DNA from 2 places in the Ralstonia sp. SA306 genome. Region 2 is predicted to be linked to the other one. Evidence: predicted binding sites of a transcription regulator. Region 2 holds the regulator's gene; the other holds the start of a gene.
What was found. Region 2 encodes FliA, which starts transcription of late flagellar genes. Its sites were predicted from a motif close to CTAAAGTTTNNNNNNNNNNNGCCGNTA; they were not measured.
Positions count from the first base shown of each region.

Region 1: a site for FliA is predicted at 5,939-5,965, ahead of flgK (flagellar hook-associated protein FlgK). Genes of this name have one in related genera too.

Region 1 covers NZ_CP096452.1:392,723-399,978, forward strand. The annotation lists gene M1D44_RS18340 (flagellar hook assembly protein FlgD) at 1-2, shown strand, start outside; gene flgE (flagellar hook protein FlgE) at 57-1,265, shown strand; gene flgF (flagellar basal-body rod protein FlgF) at 1,311-2,048, shown strand; gene flgG (flagellar basal-body rod protein FlgG) at 2,089-2,871, shown strand; gene M1D44_RS18360 (flagellar basal body L-ring protein FlgH) at 2,904-3,656, shown strand; gene M1D44_RS18365 (flagellar basal body P-ring protein FlgI) at 3,667-4,800, shown strand; gene flgJ (flagellar assembly peptidoglycan hydrolase FlgJ) at 4,817-5,902, shown strand; gene flgK (flagellar hook-associated protein FlgK) at 6,018-7,256, shown strand, end outside.
Region 2 covers NZ_CP096452.1:1,470,786-1,478,041, forward strand. The annotation lists gene M1D44_RS23160 (nucleobase:cation symporter-2 family protein) at 1-442, opposite strand, end outside; gene M1D44_RS23165 (RNA polymerase sigma factor FliA) at 820-1,581, opposite strand; gene M1D44_RS23170 (MinD/ParA family ATP-binding protein) at 1,590-2,369, opposite strand; gene flhF (flagellar biosynthesis protein FlhF) at 2,383-4,281, opposite strand; gene flhA (flagellar biosynthesis protein FlhA) at 4,278-6,395, opposite strand; gene flhB (flagellar biosynthesis protein FlhB) at 6,687-7,256, opposite strand, start outside.

The DNA.
Region 1 (7,256 bases), 890 kb from region 2:
AATTACGGGTCAACTGCGGGCAGACCCCGCGCTTTTATCTTCTACGGGAGAACACTATGGGATTCCAGCAAGGCCTGAGCGGTCTCGACGCCGCCTCTGCAAACCTCGACGTGATCGGCAGCAACGTGGCAAACGCCAACACTGTCGGCTACAAGAAATCGACCGCCGAGTTTGGCGACGTGTACGCACGCTCGCTGGTGGGGGCGTCCGACAACCAGATCGGCCAGGGCGTGAGCGTGACCAAGGTGTCGCAGTCGTTCACGCAGGGCAACGTGACAAACACCGGCAACCCGCTGGACATCGCCATCAACGGCACGGGCTTCTACCGCATGGTCGACCCGTCCAGCGGCCAGGTGTCGTACACGCGTAACGGCCAGTTCCAGACCGACAAGAACGGCTTCATCATCTCGGCCACCGGCCAGAATCTGACCGGCTACGGTGTGGACTCCACCGGCAAGGTCAACACGGCCGTGCTGACCAACCTGAAGATTCCCGTCAACGACCTGGCGCCGCTGGCCACCACCAACACCGCGTTCGGCGTGAACCTGGATGCCGCCGCCACGGTGCCGACCACCACGCCGTTCTCGCCCACCAACTCGGCCACGTTCAACCACTCCGTTTCGGAACAGGTGTACGACGGCACGGGCACGGCCCACATGCTGACCAACTACTACGTGCGCACCGCCGCAGGCTGGGATGTGTACTCGCAAGTGGACGGCAACAACCCGACCGGCGGCAACCCGGTGACGTCGCTCACGTTCAACAGCAGCGGCCAGCTGACTTCCACGCCGAGCAAGATCGCCACGGCCTTCCCCGGCATGAGCATCGCCAGCATGGATTTCACGGGCACCACGCAGTACGGCGGCGGCTACAACGACACCGCCCCGGGCGTGACGCAAGACGGTTACGCCACCGGCCGCCTGGCCAGCTATGCGGTCGGTACCGATGGCACCGTCACCGCGCGCTACTCCAACGGCCGCACGGCAACGCTGGGCCAGGTTGCCATGGCCAACTTCAAGTCGCCGGAAGGTCTGCAGAACATCGGTGGCAACCAGTGGGTGGAAACGTCCAACTCGGGCGCCCCCAACCTGGGTACGCCGGGCATGGGTTCGTTCGGCCTGCTGCAGTCGTCGGCGGTGGAGCAATCCAACGTGGACCTGTCTGCCGAGCTGGTCAACATGATCATTGCCCAGCGCTCGTATCAAGCCAACGCGCAGACCATCAAGACGCAGGACACCATCCTGCAGACCCTGGTGACGATGTAATCGTCGTTGCCCGAAGCTGACTGACCGCACACCAAGGACACTCGTATGGACCGCTCGATCTACGTGTCGATGACTGGCGTAAAGCACCTGTTCGATCAACAGGCTGCCAGCGCCAACAATCTCGCCAACGCCAGCACCACCGGCTTCAAGGCGCAGATCGACGCGTTCCATACGGTGGGTGTGCAAGGCGATGGCTCGCCCACGCGCAGCTATGTGATGGCATCGGCTATCGGTACGGACCTCGCGCCTGGCCCGATCGAGACCACGGGCCGCAGCCTGGACGTGGCCATCGACGGGCAAGGCTTCTTTGCCGTGCAGACGCCCGATGGCGGCGAGGCTTACACCCGCGCCGGTACGTTCCAGCTCGGTCCTGACGGCACGATCCAGACGCTCTCCGGCCAGCCGGTGCTGGGCGACGGCGGCCCGATCACGCTGCCGCCCGACACCACGGTGCAGTTTGCCAAGGACGGCACGGTCAACGCGATCAGCGCGGACAGCCGTACGCCGCCCGTGTCGCTGGGCCGTCTGAAGCTGGTGAGCATCGACCCGTCGAACATCGACCGCGGCGCCGACGGCCTGTTCCGCCAGCGCGACGGCCAGGACGCCGATGTGGATGAAAAAGTTCGTGTGACAGGCGGGGCGCTGGAGGGCAGCAACGTCAACCTGACCGACTCGCTGGTCAACATGATCGAAATCTCGCGCCAACTGGAAATGCAGATGAAGTCGCTGCACACGAGCGACACGAACGCCCAGTCGGCCAATGAACTGCTGCGCCACGCCTGAACGGCCGGCGCAATGAATTGAATCAACCAAGGACTCGAACATGATTCGCTCCCTGTGGATTTCCAAAACCGGGATGGACGCCCAGCAATCGCAGCTGGATGTCATCTCGAACAACCTGGCGAACGTCAACACGACGGGCTTCAAGCGCTCGCGCGCCGTGTTCGAAGACTTGCTGTATCAGAACGTGCGCGAGCCGGGTGCGCAGTCGTCGCAGCAGACCACGCTGCCTTCGGGCATGCAGATCGGTACGGGTACGCGCATCGTCGCCACCGAGCGTCTGCACACGCAGGGCAACCTGCAGCAGACGGGCAACTCGACTGACGTGGCCATCAACGGCAACGGCTTCTTCCAGGTGCAGATGCCCGACGGCACGCTGGCCTACACGCGTGACGGTAGCTTTCAGATCAACGCGCAGGGGCAGCTCGTGACCTCGAGCGGTTACCCGGTCCAGCCGGCCGTGACGGTGCCGCAGAACGCCACCAGCCTGACCATCGGCAAGGACGGCGTTGTGACGGTCACCACGCCGGGCGCGGTCAACAACACGCAGGTGGGCACGTTCCAGTTGGCCAACTTCATCAACCCGGCCGGCCTGCGCAGCATGGGCGAAAACCTGTACGCCGAAACCGAAGCGTCGGGCACGGCCAACCTGGCCAACCCGGGCTCGAATGGCGTGGGCGCGCTCAATCAGAACTACGTTGAAACGTCCAACGTGAACGTGGTGGAAGAAATGGTCAACATGATCCAGACGCAGCGTGCGTATGAGATCAACAGCAAGTCGGTCCAGACGTCGGACCAGATGCTGGAGAAGCTGTCTCAGCTTTGAGCTGACGGCGCAGTTTTTGAGGATGTAGTGCGATGCATACCCCCCCGGTTTACTCGCTCCAGAATGGCAAGCACAGCGGCCGCGCTGTGTCTGCTGTTCGAGTCGTTCGATTGGCCGTGCTTGGCACGGCCGCCTTGCTCGCTACGGCGTGCGGCATGCTGCCGCCGCCGGCCCCGATCGTGCAGGGTCCGACAACCGCGCGCCCACCGATGCCGGTGATGGCGCCGCGCCAGAACGGGGCGATCTACCAGGAAGTGGCATCGGGCAGTGGTGGTTTCCGCGGGATGTTTGAAGACCGCCGCGCCCACATGGTGGGCGACACGATCACGATCGTGATCACCGAGAACACGGCGGCCAGCAAGCAGACCTCCGGCAGCGTCAACCGCACGGGCAGCATGAGCGCTTCGGTGCCGACCTTCGCCGGCATGAACGCTGGCGTGCTCTCGCTGCTGGGTGTGTCGGCCAGCGACGCCAACAAGTTCGACAGCAAGGGCGCCAACGGTGCGCAGAACAACTTCACGGCCACGATTACCGTGACCGTGGTGGAAGTGCTGGGCAACGGCAACCTGGTGGTCAGCGGCGAGAAGCAGATGGCCGTGGGCCAGGGCACCGAGTCGATCAAGTTCTCCGGCGTGGTCAACCCGACCACCGTCAACAATCAAAACACCGTGCTGTCCACCCAGGTGGCGGACGCACGCATGGAATACCGCGGCACGGGCTATGTGGCCGAGTCGCAGCAGATGGGCTGGCTGTCGCGGTTCTTCCTGACCGTGTCACCGTTCTAAGGGATCTGCCATGACTTTGCATCGAACGAGGTTGTATCGAACCCTTGGCGCGGCCCTGGTGGCACTGAGCGCAATCTCGGCGGTTGTTCCGACAACGGCACACGCGGATCGCATCAAGGATCTGACCACCGTTGCCGGCGTGCGCGACAACGCGCTGATCGGCTACGGCCTTGTCGTCGGCCTGGACGGCAGCGGCGACCAGACCACACAAACCCCGTTCACGGTCCAGAGCTTCAACAACATGCTCACGCAGTTCGGCATCAATGTGCCGGCCGGCGCGAGCATCCAGCTCAAGAACACCGCCGCCGTGGTGGTGACGGCCACGCTGCCTGCCTTTGTGCGGCCAGGCCAGACCATCGACGTGACGGTGTCGTCCATCGGTAACGCCAAGAGCCTGCGTGGTGGCACGCTGCTGCTCACGCCGCTCAAGGGCGTGGATGGCCAACTTTACGCATTGGCACAAGGCAACGTGGTGATTGGCGGCGCGGGCGCATCTGCCAATGGCAGCAAGGTGCAGATCAACCAGCTCGGCGCTGGCCGAATCGCCAATGGCGCCACGGTGGAGCGCGCCGTGCAGGCCACGGTGGGCGAGGCGGGCAGTATCCAGCTCGATACCGGCACGACGGATTTCGGCACCGTGCAGAACATCGTCACGGCCATCAACAAGCAGTTCGGCTCGGATACGGCGCAAGCCGCGGACGGCCGCACGGTCAACGTGCGCGCACCGGCCCTGGCGTCGGACCGCGTCGGTTTCCTGGCCAAGCTCCAGAACATTGACGTGACGCCGGCGCTGGCCGCCGCACGTGTGGTGATCAACGCCCGCACGGGCTCGGTGGTCATGAACCAGCTCGTCAAGCTCGAGCCCTGCGCGGTGGCGCACGGCAGCCTGTCGGTCACCATCAGCACAGATCCGGTCGTGAGCCAGCCGGCGCCGTTCTCGCAAGGGCAGACGGTGGCCGCAGCGCGCTCGAACATCGAGGTCAAGCAGCAAGGCGGCAGCCTTATCAACGTGAAGGGCGGCACCAATCTGGCGGACGTGGTCAAGGCCATCAACGCGATTGGCGCCAACCCGCAAGACCTGATCTCGATCCTGCAGGCGATGAAGGCGGCCAATGCGCTGCGCGCCGATCTGGAAATCATCTGACGCTGGGGAGGCCACGATGAACCAAACCGACCTCACCAGCCGCCTGGCGCTCGATTCCAAGGGTTTCGAGTCGCTCAAGCAAACGGCGCGTACCGACCCGACCGGCGCCGCCAAGACCGTCGCCAAGCAGTTCGACGCGATCTTCGTGAACATGATGCTCAAGCAGATGCGCGATGCAACGCCGCAGAACGGGCCGCTCGATTCGTCGTCGAGCAAGATGTACACGTCGATGCTCGATCAGCAGCTTTCGCAGACCATGGCCTCGCGCGGCGTGGGCGTGGCAGACCAGCTTCTGAAGCAGATGCTGCGTCAGGCCACGCATGTGAACCCGGATGCGGGCGGCAAGGTGAACACCGCCCTGTCCAACACGACGGCCACCAATACCGCGCTGCCAGGTGCTGCCGGCTCCACGAGCGATGCCGCCAAGGCCATCGCCCGCTCGTCGCTCAACAGCATGGCCGCGGCCGTCGCGCCAGGCACGGAAGACGACGGTTCGGGCATCAGCACTGTGCCGCGCCCGGGCTTGGAAGAACGCGTGCAACGTGCACTGGCCGCCCTGCGCAAGCAGGCGGATGCGCAGGCGCAGACCCCGAGCGCGCCGCCCGACGTTGACCTGTCGACGGTGGCGTCTGAGCCGCGCGGCGAGCGCATGACCAGCTTCTACAACAAGCTGATCGGCCACGCATCGCAGGCCGCGCAGGAAACCGGCATTCCGGCCAACTTCATGATCGGCCATGCCGCGCTGGAATCCGGCTGGGGCCGTCGCGAGATCAAGGCAAAGGACGGCACGAACACGCACAACCTGTTCGGCATCAAGGCCGGTGGCTCGTGGGCCGGCAAGACCGCCACGGTGACGACCACCGAATACATTGGCGGCGTCGCCCATAAGGTCCAGGAGAAATTCCGCGCCTACAGCTCATATGCCGAGGCGTTCAAGGACTACGCCAACCTGCTGGCCAACAACCCGCGCTACAGCAACGTTGTGGCGGCCGGCAACGGCAACGACGCGGCATCGTTCGCCAAGGGCTTGCAGCGCGCGGGCTACGCCACCGATCCGAACTACGCCCACAAGATCATGGCGGTGCTCAAGCAGATCGTTTGAGTGATCCAAGAAGCATATTTTGGCGACGACGGCCGGCTCAAGTTTGCGCTTGTCCGGCCGATGTTGTTTCTAGAGCTTATTTCGGCGGCGTCATGCTGCCCGCACCGAGACAACTATGAGCAGCTCCCTTCTGAATATTGGCGCGTCCGGCCTGCGGGTTGCCGATATCAACCTGCAAGTGACCGGCAACAACATTGCCAACGCCAGCACCCCCGGCTATTCACGCCAGGAAGCCGTGCAGACGGAAAACATTCCGCTGTACGCCGGCGTGGGCTATCTCGGCCAGGGCGCCAATGTCACGACAGTCAAGCGCATCTACGACCAGTTCCTGACTGCGCAGGTACAAAGCGGCCAGGCTTCGACCAGCGCGGCCGACCAGCTCAACAGCCTGGTGTCGGGCCTGAGCAAGTACATGTCGGACAGCAACAGCGGCCTGACTTCGTCGCTCACCAGTTTCTTCAATGCCGCCGATGGCCTGGCCTCCAAGCCGTCGGATACCACCGCTCGCCAGGTTTTCCTGAACGCGGCCGCGGGCCTGCAAAGCCGCTTCAATTCGATTGCCGGGCAGCTGAGTTCGCTCAGCAACCAGGTCAATACGCAGGTGCAGACGCAGATCAGCTCGGTCAATGGCACCGCGCAGCAGATCGCTTCGTTGAATGATCAGATTTCCAAGGCGGAAGCGTCGACCGGCCAGCCGGCCAATGATCTGCGTGACCAGCGCGACCAGCTCGTGCAGACGCTCAACCAGTCGATCAAGGCGAGCGTGGTGCAGACCGGCGACGGCCAGTTCAACATCTACGTGGGCAACGGCCAGGCGCTGGTGCAGGGCAATCAGAGCTACCAGTTGACGGCGGTGCCGTCGCAGTACGATCCGACGCAACTGTCGGTGGGGTACAAGAGCCCGGGCGGCACGGTCAACATCGACGACAGCCAGCTCGGCGGCGGTGCGCTGGGCGGCCTGATGGACTTCCGCAGCAACACGCTCATTCCGGCGCAGAACAGCCTGGGCCGCCTGGCCACGGCCGTGACGGCCGACGTGAATGCGCAGAACAAGCTCGGCATGGACGCCAACGGCAAGATGGGCACGGACCTCTTCTCCGTGGCCAGCCCGAGCGTTGCACCCAGCACCAACAACACCGGCAGCGGCACGCTCACTGCCAGCATCACCAACGCCAATGCGGGGCAAGGCTACGACTATCAGGTCAAGTACCAGGGCGGCGCCTACACCGTTTCGCACTATCCGGACGGCTCCGCCTCTGTAACGGTGTCGAGCTGGCCGACCACGATTGACGGCGTCACGCTGAACCTGTCGGGCACGATGAACAGCGGCGATTCCTTCCTGGTGCGTCCGACC
Region 2 (7,256 bases):
GGAACAGGCCCAGCAGCCGGCCCATGAGCGGCGCAATGGCAATGCCGAACACACCAGAAACGATGGACGCCCCGAAAATACCGGGCAGCCCCATGCCGGGCTCCACGCCAATGGCAATCATGGGTGCAACTGCGGCAAACGTGACGCCCATCATCACCGGCAGGCGGATCCCGAAGATCAGGAAACCGAGGGATTGGATGAGCGTGCCGATCCCAGCCGCAAACAGATCGCAGTTGACCAGATACGACAGATCGCTCTTCGACAGGCCGAGCGCATTGCCGACAATCAGCGGCACGGCAATCGCACCGGCGTACATCACCAACAGGTGTTGCAAGCCCAGTGCGAACAGACGGGGCAGCGGCAGACGCTCGTTGACGGGATCGGCAACGGCGTGAGCGATTGTCGACGAAGAAGGCGAGGGTTGGCCGGGGGATTGGCGCATTGTCTGTCTCCTGGGGCCGCCCCCGTGTCAATGCCGGGAGCGTGCTTTAGGCGGGTGCGGCGGATTCCGTCCGCCTGCATTCATGCGGCGTGATGCCGCGTATTTGCCGGCATCTTGGAGGGGCTCCATTTTTCTGTCAACAATTACAATCGTTTTTTGTGTACATATTTTGCGTTCTGAAACGCGTGTGCGCCGTGATCAACCTGCCTCAAGCCTCCAAGCGCGCCTCGTGACCGGGGCCCAAAGAAAAAGCGCGGCCGCGACATGAGTCGCTGGCCGCGCAGTAGAAATACCTGGCAGGTAAAGCTGGAACCAGGAGCCGCCATCAAACCCCGTGAAGCACAGGGTTGTGTCAGTGGCTCTCAGCCGACCTCAGATCAGGTCGGCGTCGGCAGCCATGCGCGATCGCGCAGGCGCGAGCGGATGCGGGCGATGGCCTGGCTGTGGATCTGGCACACGCGCGATTCCGACACGCCCATCACGGCGCCGATCTCGCGCAGGTTCAGATCCTGCTCGTAGTAGAGGCTCATCATGAGCTTTTCGCGCTCGGGCAGAGCCTCGATGGCAGCGACAACCGATTCGCGCAGGTCGTGGTCCAGCAGTTGGTCCAGCGGTGTGGCGTCGTTCTCGGGCGCGCGGTTCTCGATGAAGGCGTCGGCGTCTTCGCGGTCGAAATCTTCGTAATACAGCAGCTGACTGCCCTGCAGGTCGACCAGTTGCTTCTGGTATTCGGCCAGCGACATGCCCAGCGCTACGGCAATCTCGGTTTCGGTGGGCGCGCGGCCCTTCTGCTGCTGCAGCTTCTGGATCGCCTGCTCGATCGTGCGCGCGTTGCGGCGCAGCCCGCGCGGCAGCCAGTCCGAGCCGCGCAGTTCGTCCAGGATCGCGCCGCGAATACGCTGGGCCGCGTAGAACTCGAACTGCACGCCCTGCGTTTCCTCATAGCGCGACAGCGCATCGAGCAAGCCCATCATGCCGGCCTGGATCAGGTCATCCAGCTCAACGCTGGCCGGCAGCTTGACCATCATCTGGTTGGCAATGCGACGTACCAGTGGAGCATACGTGGCCATCTCGTCGGACTTGGTCTTGCGACCGGTTGCGGTGTACATATCCATGCCTGCCTTTGACGCTTCGTTCATGCTGCGCCTCAATAAACCAATTCGGCCGCGCGTGCGGTGGCGCGGATCGTCGCAGTCGATGTGGACATTGACGTTGCTTGCGCCGATTCATCTGCCGGCTGTGCCGGAGCCCGCGCCGACATGACCACCCGCGACGGCGCACTGCCATCACCGGCTTGGGCCTCGGCGCTGGCCCAGCTCAACATTTCTTCGGCAAGCTGGCGGAAGGCCATGGCCGAAGGCGATGCGGGAAACGCGCTCGCCACGGGCTTGCCGAGCGAGAGCGCAAGTTCTACGTGCCGGTCCTCAGGGAGGTAGCCAGCGAAATCGATACGGGTGTTCAGGTACTGGCCCACGGTGTTGGCCAGGTTGCCGAACACGCGCACGGCGGAATCCACCGAATGCGCGCCGCACACCACGGTGCGGATGCCAGCGCTGCCTTGCAGCACGGCGGTTTTCTTGAGCAGCGTGTACGCGCTCTTGATGCCTTCCGGACCATCGGAGAAGGTCAGCAGCACGTCGTCGCAGACTTCAGCCACGGTGCTCAGTGCCCGGGTGCCGAAATGCGCGGCCACGAGCGTCACATCCGCCGTCTCGTCGTACTGCTCGAGCACGCCGGGCATGGCGAGCATGGTCTGGGCGTTCACCACGGCCGTGTCGCGGCCCATGGCGGACAGCGCGATGCGCAGGTTGTCGACAAAGTCATCGACCTGCTCTTCCGCACCGATCACCAGCACACGACGAGCAGCGGCATGACCGAGCATGCGCCGCAGCCCTGCGGCTTGATCCTTGGCGAATGGCGTCGTCATGGTCGCCCCCTTGTCAGGCGAAATCGAAAGCGGCCAGGCCAGGTTCGCGGTTGCGCGCAGCGCCTTGCGCCACGAGCAACGATTCGTCCGAATCCAGCGTGAACGACGACTGCTCCGCACCGGCCCGGAACGAGCGGTGGATCAGCAGCTTCTTGTTCGGCACCGCAATGTCTTCCGGCACACGCTGGCCGTACGACACGTAGTGCAGCGGCAGGCGGCGGCGGATCATCACGTCCATCGCGTGGCCAACAGACGCAGCCTCGTCGATCTTGGTCAGGATGCAGCCGGCCAGGTTGGCGTCGCGGTAGGCACCCACCACTTCATCGAGCGTCTTGCCGTTGCTTGCGGCGTTCAGCAGCAGCAGGCGCTTGATCGACGGGCCCACGGCATGCAGCATCGCCATCTGTTCGGACACGGCGCGGTCGCGCTGGCTCATGCCGATGGTGTCGATCAGCACCACGTGCTTCTCGCGCAGATCGTTCAGGGCGAGGCTCAGGTCTTGCGCGTCTTTCACGGCATGCACCGAAACGCCCAGGATCTTGCCGTAGATGCGCAGTTGTTCATGGCCGCCGATCCGGTAGCTGTCGGTCGAGAGCAGTGCCACGCGCGATGCGCCATGGCGCAGCACGAAGCGCGCGGCCAGCTTGGCGGTCGTGGTGGTCTTGCCCACGCCGGTCGGGCCCATCAGGGCAAACACGCCGCCCTGGTCGAGCAGGCTGTTTTCATCCGACACGGTGGTCAGGTTCTTTTCAATCGCGCGCTGCACGAAATCCAGCGCGCCTTCATACGAGTCGTGCTGCGGCATGTTCTCCAGCACGTAGCGCGTGAGCTGTGCCGAGAACCCTGCGTTGAGCATGGTCTGGAACAGGCGCGTACGCACCGGGTCGCCCAGCTTCACGCCCAGCGAGGCCAGGCTCGACATGGCGTCGTTCAGCGTGCTCTTGAGCGTTTCGATCTCGCCGACCATGCGGCGGGTCATCACGTCGGTCTCGGCACGGATGCTTTCCTTCACGTCGGCCTGGATGGCCGAACGCTGCAGGCTCACGTCATCACGCGGGGCTTCGGGCTTGGCCATCGTGTCCTCCACGCGGACGAAAATGTCGGACGCCTTGCCTGCGTCGGCTTGCGCGTCGCCGCGCGGCTTCACAGGCGCGTCGGCCTTCTGTTGTTCGGCGCGAAGGGTACGGGCCTGGGCTTCCACGCGCTCGGCAAAGCTGCGCAGCGAAACCGGGCGGTCATCCTGCTCGCGTGCCTGTTCACGCGCTTGTTCGCGACGTGCGGCAAAGCGGGCAGTCGATTCCATCTCCGGCTCGTCGTCTTCCACCGTGGTGCGGCGGGCGATGAACTGTGCGGTGCTGGCCAGGGCCTGCGCCGCAGACTGGGCAACCTCTGCATTGGCACGGTCCAGCGACAGGCCAGCCAGCATGCGGGTGGATGCTGCCAGCGCATCTTCTTCGCCAAACGCCACGTCGTCATCCACGCGCGTTTGCAGCGTGCGGCCGGCCGGCTTGGCCACCGGAGCAACCGGGGCTGCCGGTGCCTCTTCCTGTGCGGGGGCGCGGCGCGAGGCAATGAAGCGGTTACGCAGACGGGCCAGCGCGTTGGGCGCCGGGGCCTCGACCTGCGGTGCTTCTTCAGCAGGTGCCTGGGCGGCAACCACGGCTGCGGTTGCAGCGGCAATCGGTGCGGGCTCGGGGATCGGCGCCGGTGCCATCGGACGCCGCTGTGCCGTCTTGGGCGCCGACGACTGCGTGTCGACCAGCGCATCCACGTGCGAGTCGGATGCCGCGATGATCTCGATGCCGCCAGGAATGGCGCGGTTCGACAGAATCAGAGCGCCATCGCCCAGTTGGTCGCGGACTTTGCGCAAGACGTCACGCGACGTCAGTCCGGTGAATCGATGCATTTTCATGCGCGGCCTCCAAGCATGGCGACAACCTTAATCGTTCGGTGATCTGGAATTTCTGCGTGCGAGAGCACGCGCAGGCTCGGTGCGGCACGCTTGAACAGGCGGGCAAGCATCGGGCGCAGTACGGGCGGTACGAGCAGGACGCCCGTCTGACCCATCTGTTCGTGCTGCCGCGACGAGTCCGCAGCCGCTTGCATGAGCGAGTCGGCCAGTTGCGGTTCGATCGGGCCGGCGTTAGAGCCAACGACGCTTTGCAGCAAGATGTTCTCCAGATTCGGGTCAAGCGTGACGACCTGCATTTCGGTCTTGTTCGGGAAGAGCTGCTGGGCAATCGCCCGGCCCAGCGCCACACGCACGGCAGCGGTGAGTTCGGCGGGGTCTTGCGTCCTGCCTCCGTGTTCCGCCAGCGTCTCGACGATGGTGCGGATGTCGCGGATATGCAGGCCTTCGTCCAGCAGGTTCTGCAGCACCTTCTGCACGGTCGCGACGGGCAACAGCTTCGGCACAACGTCTTCGACCAGCTTCGGTGCTTCCTTGCCCAAATGATCGAGCAATTGCTGGACTTCCAAACGGCCGAGAAGCTCGGTGCTATGGGTGTAAATCAACTGATTGACGTGGGTGGCGATGACCGTGCTGCAATCGACCACGGTATAGCCCTCGGCCTGCGCGCGATCGCGCACATCAGCGTTGATCCACATGGCCGGCAGGCCGAAGGTCGGGTCCACGGTGGGCGTGCCAGGCAATTGCGTGCCCAGGCGACCACCCAGGCCGCCATGGCCGCCCAGGCCATCCTGGCCACCCGGATTGATGGCGAGGAACTTGCCCTGCTGCACTTCGCCCTGGCCGATTTCCACGCCCTTGAGCGTGATGCGGTACGACGACGGGCCCAGCTCCAGGTTGTCGCGGATATGCACAACCGGCGCCAGGAAACCCATGTCCTGCGTGAACTTCTTGCGGATGCCCTTGATCCGGCGCAGCAGCTCGCCGTCCTGGCTCTTGTCCACCAGCGGAATCAGGCGATAGCCGATTTCCAGGCCCAGCACGTCGACCCACGACACATCGTCCCAGCTCGCCTCGGGCGTATCCACCGGGGCAATGGCCTGCAGCACGGGTTCGACCTCAGGCACCTCGCGCTTCTTCTTGAGGTACCAGCCCAGATAGCCCAGACCGCCGCCAAACAGGATGAACGGGAAGTGCGGCATGCCCGGCACCATGCCCAGCACGCCCAGCACACCGGCGGTGGTCATCAGCACCGTCGGCATGGCAAACAGCTCGCTCGACAGTTGCTGACCGACGTCCTTGTCGGTGGAGACGCGGCTGACCATGATGCCCGCCGCGGTGGAGATCACCAGCGCGGGAATCTGCGCGACCAGGCCGTCGCCGATGGTCAGCAGCGTGTAGTTGGTGGCTGCGTGGCCGACGTCCATGCCGTGCTGGAGCACGCCCACGGCCAGGCCGCCGATGATGTTGATCAGCAGAATGGCGATACCCGCCACCGAATCCCCGCGCACGAACTTGCTGGCACCGTCCATGGAGCCGAAGAATTCAGCTTCCTGGGCGATCTCCGTGCGGCGCCTGCGGGCTTCGTCTTCACGGATGAGGCCGGCGTTCAGGTCGGCGTCGATCGCCATCTGCTTGCCGGGCATCGCATCCAGGGTGAAGCGCGCGCTGACCTCGGCAATGCGGCCCGCGCCCTTGCTGATCACCATGAAGTTGATGATCACCAGGATGACGAACAGCACGATGCCGACGGTGTAGTTGCCGCCCACCAGGAAGTGGCCGAAAGCTTCGATCACCTTGCCGGCGGCGTCCGGGCCGGTGTGGCCTTCCATCAGCACCACGCGCGTGGAGGCCACGTTCAACGACAGCCGCATCAGCGTGGTAATCAGCAGGATGCTCGGGAACGACGAGAAATCCAGCGGCTTGAGCGTGTGCATGCTGATCAGCAGCACGATGATCGACAGCGCGATGTTGAACGTGAACAGCAGATCGAGGATGAACGGCGGCAATGGCAGCACCATCATCGCCAGGATCAGGATGATGAGCACCGGGCCCGCGGCGGAGCGGTAGTCGCCCTTGCGCAGGATGTCGGTGACTCGGAGCAGTGCGGCGTTCATTGGCGGGCGTGCAGCGGGGGGCTTTTCGATGGATGCCATCTTGCCGGGGGAACCGCCAAATCGAAGACGTGAGAAAGCCGCCCAAAAGGCGGCTTTTCTTTGAAATACCCTCCCACCGGGGGGTGCGGAAGCGGGCGGTGGCGCCGTTTGGCCGTCGTTGCACGCCAAGCGCCCCATGCGCGGACATCAAACCGCTACTCGCCGGGCAAAAAGCGTCGTGCTCGGCGCTTTTTGTCTGGCGATTCGAGTTCGGAACTCGGCGCGTGGGGTGTTTGCTCGATGGGCGACGTTTTAGGCGTCTTCGGGCTCGTCGTCCGGGCCGGGTTGCGGCCCCGGGTCCATATCGGCAGGCACCGGCAGGTCGGTCGGGCGCACCGGCACACGGCCGCCCACCTGATGCAGGCGGCGTAGCTGGTAGACATAGGCAAGCACTTCGGCCACGGCGGCGTAGAGCGCCTCCGGAATCTGGTGGCCGATCTCGGTATGGCGGTACAGCGCACGGGCCAGCGGGGGCGCTTCCAGGATGGGAATCTTGTGCTCCGTCCCCAGCTCGCGGATCTTGGCGGCCACCATGTCGGCGCCCTTGGCCAGCACACGCGGCGCGCCGCCTTCCTTTTCGGAATAGCGCAGCGCCACGGCATAGTGCGTCGGGTTAGTGACGATCACGTCGGCCTTGGGCACATCGGCCATCATGCGGCGCTGGGCCGCCTGGCGCTGCAAGTTGCGGATGCGGCCCTTGACGTGCGGATCGCCTTCGGACTCGCGGTGCTCCTTGCGCACTTCTTCCTTGGTCATGCGGTGTTTGCGCGCGTATTGCCACAACGACAGCGGCACATCCACGGCCGCCACCAGCATCATCAC